2 regions of the Rhizobium sp. UBA1881 genome follow, and region 1 is predicted to be linked to the other one. Evidence: riboswitches for the same ligand, from Rfam matches in the RefSeq annotation. Region 1 holds a riboswitch; the other holds the start of a gene.
The links. A riboswitch is a leader RNA that binds a small molecule or an ion and turns the genes downstream of it on or off. The one in region 1 is predicted to bind cobalamin.
Positions count from the first base shown of each region.

Region 2: linked by a shared signal. The riboswitch ahead of bluB (5,6-dimethylbenzimidazole synthase) and the one ahead of cobU (bifunctional adenosylcobinamide kinase/adenosylcobinamide-phosphate guanylyltransferase) in region 1 are both predicted to bind cobalamin.

Region 1 covers NZ_DDHH01000169.1:25,932-30,084, forward strand. The annotation lists gene B3605_RS20890 (chloride channel protein) at 1-1,237, opposite strand, end outside; cobalamin riboswitch at 1,484-1,875, shown strand; gene cobU (bifunctional adenosylcobinamide kinase/adenosylcobinamide-phosphate guanylyltransferase) at 1,987-2,505, shown strand; gene cobW (cobalamin biosynthesis protein CobW) at 2,510-3,559, shown strand; partial or broken gene B3605_RS20905 (cobaltochelatase subunit CobN) at 3,831-4,153, shown strand, end outside.
Region 2 covers NZ_DDHH01000134.1:19,385-23,537, reverse strand. The annotation lists gene B3605_RS16425 (NADP-dependent malic enzyme) at 1-775, shown strand, start outside; gene B3605_RS16420 (DUF2865 domain-containing protein) at 918-2,036, shown strand; gene bluB (5,6-dimethylbenzimidazole synthase) at 2,050-2,736, opposite strand; cobalamin riboswitch at 2,777-2,961, opposite strand; gene B3605_RS16410 (TolB family protein) at 2,987-3,820, opposite strand; gene B3605_RS16405 (LTA synthase family protein) at 4,095-4,153, shown strand, end outside.

The sequences.
Region 1 (4,153 bases):
TGATCGGGAAGTCGCCGGTGATCTCGAGCGCCAGGAAGGTCATTGTCAGCGGCCCGCCGATGACGGCCACGGCAAGCGAGCTCATGCCGACAACGGCATAGATGATCGGCGTCAGCGTCGCATGGGCAAAATAGGGGGCCGAATAGGCGAAGAACTTCCCGAGCAGCGCGCCCATGAACAGCGAGGCGAAGAACAGGCCACCGCGGAAGCCGGAGCCGATCGAGATCGCCGAGGCCAGCGCCTTGAGCAGGAAAAGTCCGATCAGCACGGGAATCACGACCTCGCGGTCGAGATTGAGATGTAGCGCGCCATGGCCTGCCGACAGCACCTGCGGCGTCACCAGCGCGAGCAGCCCGACAATGATGCCGCCAAGCGCCGGGCGGAAAGGGAGCGCGATCGAGCTGCGGCGTGCGAGCTCCTCGATAAAGGCGACGCCCTGCATGATCAGGATGCCGATGCCGGCGCAGAAGGCGCCGAGCAGGATGGCGGGCACATAGTCGGCCGGCATGACGGTGCCGAAATCGCCGACATCGATGATGAAGTCGCTGCCGGCCAGCAGCCGAGCGACCAGCGTGGAAACGAGCGCCGAGACGACGACCGGCGTCAGCGACACGATCGTATAGGTGCCGATGATCAGCTCGAATGCGTAGAAAGCGCCCGTCAGCGGCGCGTTGAAGGCGGCGGCGATGGCGCCGGCGGCGCCGCAGCCGACGAGGACGCGCAGATCGGCGCGGCGCAGTTGCAGCTTGAAGCCGAGCTTCGAGGCGATGCCGGACGCCAACTGGGTGTAGCCGGCCTCGAGGCCGACCGAGGCGCCGAAGCCGTTGGATATCAGGTTTTGGATCGCGACGATGATGCTGTCTGTCAAGGACAGGCGGCCACCGTGCAGTGCGTTGGCCTCGATCGGGTCGACCATCGGCTTCTTGCGGGTCTTCGCCAGCACATACATCAACAGGCCGAGCAGGATGCCGCCGCAGACGGGGGCGGCCATCAGCAGGAACTTGTCGTCGATCTGAGAGGAGCTCAAACGCTCGACATCGCTGATCCCGAAGATCAGGCTGTGCATCTCGCGCGAGATCAGGCTCATGCCGGTGACGGCGAGGCCTGACGTGACGCCGATCAACGCGCCGGCCAGCACCATGCCCATTTCGCTGCGCCTGAGAAGCGCGCGCATGCGCCCCGCATCGAGCAGTGTGTGTAGCGGGCCAAGCCGTCTAAGATTGATTTTCAGGCGCATGATGGGGAAACTAGGCGGGCGAAAGCCCGTTCAAGGGTGGTAAAAGAGGGGATAGTTGCGGTGCTGCGCCGCGTGCGCTGCAAATGCGGCAAAAACCCGGCTGACGCAACAAGTTTTTATGACATTAAGTGCCTGATTATAGACGATAAATTTGGTAGAGATGATCGTCTTGAGGGTTGATATCAATCAATTTGGCCGGTGGGCGAGATTGGCGGTCGATTGACTTCGCAGTCGCGCTTGCCTAACCATGGATCGATAACGGATGGTTCCGGATCGCCAAAAGCGGTGCGGATGAAAAGGGAATGTGACGGGGTGGACCCAACCAGGGCGCCTTCATCACAGCCGACCCCGCGACTGTAGAGCGGTCAGGGTCTTCCATCCGGCGTCGGATGCTCTCAAGCCGGCTGCCTGCGTGGTGCAGGCGGGCGAGGAGCTGAAGACGGCGGAAAAGCCACTGGCAATGCAAGCCATGATCAACCGGGGTTGGACGCCTCCTTATCTACGAATCGTCCGCCTTTTCATGATTGCAGCCGGGAAGGCGAGGAAGAACCGATGGCACGATCGGGATGGCCTGCGTGGCTATCCCGATCGCGCCTGGACCCGCGAGCCAGGAGACCTGCCAATCGTGCCGGGCGCAAAGCCCACCCCTGGGCAAGTGTGCCCGATGCCAGCACGGAGGTTGTCATGGCAGATAATGAGACTTTGGCGTCGGCGTCAGGCTGGACGCGCTCCTGTGAAGTCGTCCACGCATGACGACCGCATCCTCTACGCTTATTTTAGGCGGCGCCCGCTCCGGCAAGTCGCGCTTTGCCGAACAGCTCGTCATCGACAGCGGCCTCGATCGCCACTACATCGCCACCGGCCGCGCCTGGGACGAGGAGATGCGCGCCCGGATTGACCAGCATAAGGCCGATCGCGGCGATCTCTGGACGACGCATGAGGAGCCGCTCGATCTCGTCGGCCAACTTGCCGCGATCGATGGCGAGGGGCGGGCGGTTCTGGTCGATTGCCTGACGCTGTGGGTCACCAATCTGATGATGGATGAGCGCGATATGGCAGCAGAATTCGCGGCACTGGCCGCCTATCTGCCGAAGGCCAAGGCGCGCCTCGTAATCGTTTCCAATGAAGTCGGCCTCGGCATCGTGCCCGAGAACCGGATGGCGCGCGAATTTCGCGACCATGCCGGACGGCTGCACCAGATGATCGCGGCGGTCGCCGCGGATGTGTATTTTATCGCGGCGGGACTGCCGCTGAAAATGAAGGGTTGAATTGATGAACCAGCAGAAGATCCCCGCCACCGTCATCACCGGCTTCCTAGGCGCCGGCAAGACGACGATGATCCGCAACCTTTTGACCAATGCGGGCGGCAAGAAGATCGCGCTCATCATCAACGAGTTCGGCGATCTCGGCGTCGACGGCGAAGTGCTGAAGGGCTGCGGCGCGGAAAACTGCACCGAGGACGATATCATCGAGCTCACCAATGGCTGCATCTGCTGCACCGTGGCCGACGACTTCATCCCGACGATGAGCAAGCTTCTGGAACGCGAGAACCGGCCGGATCATATCGTCATCGAAACCTCGGGCCTTGCCCTGCCGCAGCCGCTGGTCGCCGCCTTCAACTGGCCCGACATCCGCACCCAGGTGACCGTCGATGGCGTGATCACCGTGGTCGACAGCGCCGCCGTCGCCGCCGGCCGTTTCGCCGACGATCATGATGCCGTCGATGCCCGCCGCGTCGAGGACGAGACACTCGACCACGAGAGCCCGATCGAGGAACTCTTCGAGGATCAGCTCACCTGCGCCGACCTGATCGTGCTCAACAAGACCGACCTCATCGACGGCGCCGGCCTTGCCCGCGTCCGCGAAGAGGTTGCTTCGCGCACGGCGCGCAAGCCCGCGATGATCGAGGCGAAGAATGGCGACGTGCCGGCGAGCGTTCTGCTCGGCCTCGGCATCGGCACAGAGGAAGATATCGGCAACCGCAAGTCCCATCACGAGCTTGAACATGAGGACGGCACGCCGCACGATCACGACGAGTTCGACAGCTTCGTCGTGGAACTCGGCCCGATCGCCGATCCGGCCGTCTTCGTCGAGAGCCTGAAGGGCATCATCGCCGAGCACGACGTTCTGCGCCTCAAGGGCTTCGTCGACGTTCCCGGCAAGCCGATGCGCCTGCAGCTGCAGGCCGTCGGCAGCCGCATCGACCACTATTTCGACCGCGCCTGGGCCGCCGGCGAGGCGCGCGGTACGCGGCTGGTGGTGATCGGGTTGCATGAGATGGATGAGGGCGCGGTGCGTCAGGCGATCGAGGCGCTGGTTTAAGGTTGATGGTTGAAATGGGCGCGTCCGGTTTTGAAGATTGCTTGAGTGGTGCCGTGTGGCCCCCTCATCCGACCCTTCGGGCCACCGACCGGGGTCGAGCCGCTGGTCTCGACCCGTCCTTCGGACCCCCGCTGGGGAGAAGGGACTCGGGGCCGGCCGCTCGCGCCAATCTTCCCTTCTCCCCCGCGGGGAGAAGGTGGCCCGAAGGGTCGGATGAGGGGGCCACGCACTCCGCGCCTACGAATAACATTTCCCGTAAAGACATACTGCCATGCACCTTCTCCTAGCCCAGCAGGGAACAATCAGCGACGGCGAGGAGGCGATCGATCTCGGTCAGTCTCCCGGCGACATCCTGTTTCTCTCGGCCGCCGACACGGAACTGGCGGCGGTGGCGGCTACGCATGGCCGGCGCGCGGATGCTCGGTCGCTGCGCATCGCCAGCCTGATGAGCCTCAAGCATCCGATGTCCGTCGATGCCTATGTCGAGCGCACGGCGCGGCATGCGAAGCTGATCATCGTGAGGGCGCTGGGGGGCGCCAGCTATTTTCATTATGCGCTGGAGGCGCTGCATGCGGCTGCCGCGCGGCACGCGGC
Region 2 (4,153 bases), on a different contig from region 1:
TCCTGAGGACGATCCGCGCTTCCGCGAATATGTCGAGCTCTACCTGTCGCTGGTCGGTCGCCGCGGTGTCATCCCGGAAGCGGCGCGCACCATCGTTCGTACCAACACCACGGTTATCGGCGCGCTGGCGCTGAAGCGTGGCGAGGCCGATGCGCTGATCTGCGGTCTCGAAGGCCGCTATGAAAAGCACCTGCGCGATGTCCGCCAGATCGTCGGCAAACGCCAGAATGTCCGGGATTTCTCGGCACTCAGCCTGCTGATCTCGCAGCGCGGCGCAACCTTCTTCACCGACACCTACGTGACGTTCAATCCGACGGCCGAGGAAGTGGCGGAATCCGCGGTTCTCGCCGCCGAGGAAATCAAGCGCTTCGGCATCACGCCGCGCGCAGCCCTCGTGTCGCATTCGAACTTCGGCTCGCGTGAATCGGAAAGCGCCACAAAGATGCGCAACGCCTTGCAGCTCGTCCGCGACACCGCGCCCGATCTCGAGGTCGATGGCGAAATGCATGGCGAGAGCGCGATCTCGGAAACGTTGCGCAAGCGCGTCATGCCGAACACGACGCTGCACGACGAAGCCAACCTTCTGGTCTTCCCAAACCTCGATGCGGCCAACATCACGCTCGGCGTCGTCAAGTCGATGACGGACGGCCTGCATGTCGGCCCGATCCTGCTCGGCGCGGCCATGCCCGCACACATCCTGGCGCCGTCGGTCACCTCGCGTGGCGTCGTCAACATGGCGGCCCTCGCGGTTGTGGAAGCATCCCAGCCTGCATGATCTGGGCTGCGTGATTTGCCTTGGACGCTGAAAATGCGTTAGGCTTTGAACGGCAGCTTGTTAAGACAAGCAATGTATATCGAAGGGCGGGCCATGGTCCGCCCTTCGCCATTTGGTATTTGCTCACTGACGGGACGATGCCTTGAAACGCCTCACGCTGGCCGCAGCACTCCTGATTGCAGTTTCCGCCCCTGCCTATGCGCAGTTGGCGCCGATATGCGGTCAGCTGCGCGCTCGTCTGGCGACCATCGCAGAGACGATCGGCGGCGGCATGTCGCCCGAAATACGCCGCTTCGCCAGCGCCATCACCGAACAGAACCTCGAGCTTCGCAAGCTGCGCAGCGACCAGCGCCGCAACGGCTGCAGCAGCGGCAGCATGGTGGTCATCGGCGGCGACAATGCCGGCTATTGCGGCGAGCTTGAGCAAGCCGAAGCGAAGATGCTCGACAACATCGCCGACCTGCAGATGCGTCGCGACGAGTTGCGCGCGCAAAGCCCGGACGCCCGCCTGCGCAACGAGCTCTTCGCAGCACTCGACGAAAACAACTGCAATGCGCCCGTGCAGCAATATGAAGAGCCGCAATATGCGACCCCGCCCAGCATCGACGATCAGGCGATGCGCAGCGACACCTTCATCCCGCTCGGCGGCGAGCGTCAGCGCTCCTACGAGTTCTCGCCCGGCGGCCAGCCGCTGACGCATCTGAACACGATCTGCGTGCGCAGCTGCGACGGCGGCTTCTTCCCCATCCGCTCGAACGCAACCTCCTTCGATTTCGCCCGCGACGCCAACACCTGCCAGCAGATGTGCCCTGGTATCGAAACCGAGCTCTACTATCACGATGTTTCCAGCGGCGAGACCGAGAACATGATCTCGGCCTCGACAGGCGCGCCCTACAGCGCCATGCCGAATGCATTCGCCTACAAGAACCGCAAGCCCGGTGAGAAATCATCCTGCAGCTGCAATCTGCCCGCCTATTACGAACAGATGCGCCGCAACCAGTCTGTGAGCGCCCCGCCGCCTCGGAGCTCGATCACCACGATCGAAACCCCGAACACCGCTGCCGCCAAGCCCGAAACCCAACCTACGCCACAGCAGCCGGCGCCCCAGGCGCAGGTCCCCGACCGCCCCTACGATCCCAGTGCCGGCAAGGTGCGCCAGGTCGGCCCGCAGTTCCTCGCCGGCGATCAGGGATCGATCGACCTCAAGCACCAAGCCATGCCGGGCGCCCAGCCGCAGCAACCGCCGGCTCAGAAGCAGTAACAGGCGTCGCGGGCTACACGCCCCCGCCCCAGCGATCGGTAAACACCAGCTCCTCCAGCGGCAATCGCTGCCGCCAACCCTTCACTGCGAGTTCCGGCTCCTCGTAGAGCCGATCGACATAGCCGACACAGAGCCATGCAACGATCTCGATCCGATCAGGCACGCCGAGCGCCCGCTTCAAATCGGCCTCGTGGAAAATGCTGACCCAGCCGACGCCGACGCCTTCCGCACGCGCCGCGAGCCACAGGTTCTGCACCGCGCAGACGGTCGAATAGGAATCCATCCGCCTATTGTGTGTCCGCCCCAGCACCACGTCGCCGCAGCGATCCGGATCGCAGGTCACGCAGATGCCGACGGGTGCCGTGCGAATACCCTCGAGTTTCAAGGCGCGGTAGGCCTGCTGCCGCTCGCCGGAAAACATCTCCGCCGCCTCGGCATTGGCCTTGGCAAAGGCCTCCCACACGGTCGATCGCACGGCCTCATCGCGAACGACGATGAAATTCCACGGCTGCATGAAGCCGACAGACGGCGCATGATGGGCAGCAGCCAGCAGCCGTCCAATCACATCATCAGGCACCGTATCCGGCAGGAACTCGGATCGCACGTCGCGTCTGGTCTCGATGGCTCTGTAAACGGCGTCGCGCTCGCTCGTCGAAAAGGCACCGGCTCTCGCAAGAGAGCCAGATTGGTCTGGTCGCATCGTCAATCCCCAACAACACAACCGGCCGCTGTCCAGGCGGTCAGTCTATGATTGTCGGGCCGGTCTTCTGACTTGGCGTCATCCGTCTGCCACGCCTTCCCGGCAAAAAGCGCCAGTGGCATCAAGCGGCAGACGTCGGCCTTACAGCGTTGGGCACGTTCCGGTCTCGCACCGAATTCCCGATTCTCCCGCAAGCCTGCGGGCACCCGACGCGCCACCTATGCCGACAAACCGCGCATGATGCAATCGCTCAAGCCTCGACCGGGAAATATCGCACATAGGCGAACTCGTCACCACCAGGTGACCAGTTGGGAACATTGATCGATCCCTGTCCGCCAAAGAGTTCGAACAGCGTCGTGAGATTTCCCCCGTCCATATCCATCATCCGCATCCGCACATGCTTGTCACGCGGATGGTCGAATACATCCGGATCGTAGGAAATCAGCACCACCTTGTCGTTGTTGGGCGACGGATGCGCGAACCAGTTGCCGTAATTGTCGTGCGTCACCTGCTCCACGCCGGTCCCGTCGGGATGGATACGCCATATCTGCATGAGGCCGGTGCGGCTGGAGTTGAAATAGATCCAGCGCCCATCGGCCGAATAATCCGGCCCGTCATTGCGCCCCTCGCCGTTGGTCAGCCGCCGCTCTTCGCCGCCGGTCACGTCGATCGTGTAGATGTCGAACAGGTCGCCGCGAATGCCGCAATAGGCGAGCTCCTTCCCATCAGGCGACCAGCCATGCCAGTAGGACGGATGATTGGTGGTCACCAGCTGCGGCGCCCCACCCTCGATCGGCAGCGTGTAGATCGCCGACTTGCCGAACTCGACCTTGTCGGAGATGACGATGCGGGTGCCATCCGGCGAAATCCCGTGGTCGTTGTTGCAGGCGGTCGCGAAGCCGGTATCGACATGCTCGACCTTCGCCGAGCCGTCGAGCGCCAGGCGATAAAGCAGACCTTCGTCGTTGAGCAGGAGATAGCTGCCGTCAGGGGCGTAATTGGGGGCTTCGACCAGTCTCTCGGTCTGCCAAATCACACGGGCCTCGCCCGTCTTGACGTTGTAGATCTCGACGGAACTGCGCATGCAAACTCTCCTCTGACGCGAACATATCCATGACCTACGACAGCTAAATAAGGCACGCAAGGATCGCACGCGCGCGGCAATGGGAGGCTCCATCCGGAGCCCACGCGAAATGAGGCAACCGGCTGCCGAAAAGTTTGTGATCAAAAAAGCGTTAAGCCCGCGAAACAACTATGGTTCATCTAGCGTTCATGACGAAGATGTGACAGTTCGATGACGTTAAGATGACACTGGAGTTCCGCCATTGATCGCCCAAGTTTTCAAGTCCGGAGCGGCAATGCGCGAGGCGGCGCTCTATGGCGGCGTTGGCGCGGATACCCGCCCCTCCATTCTGCG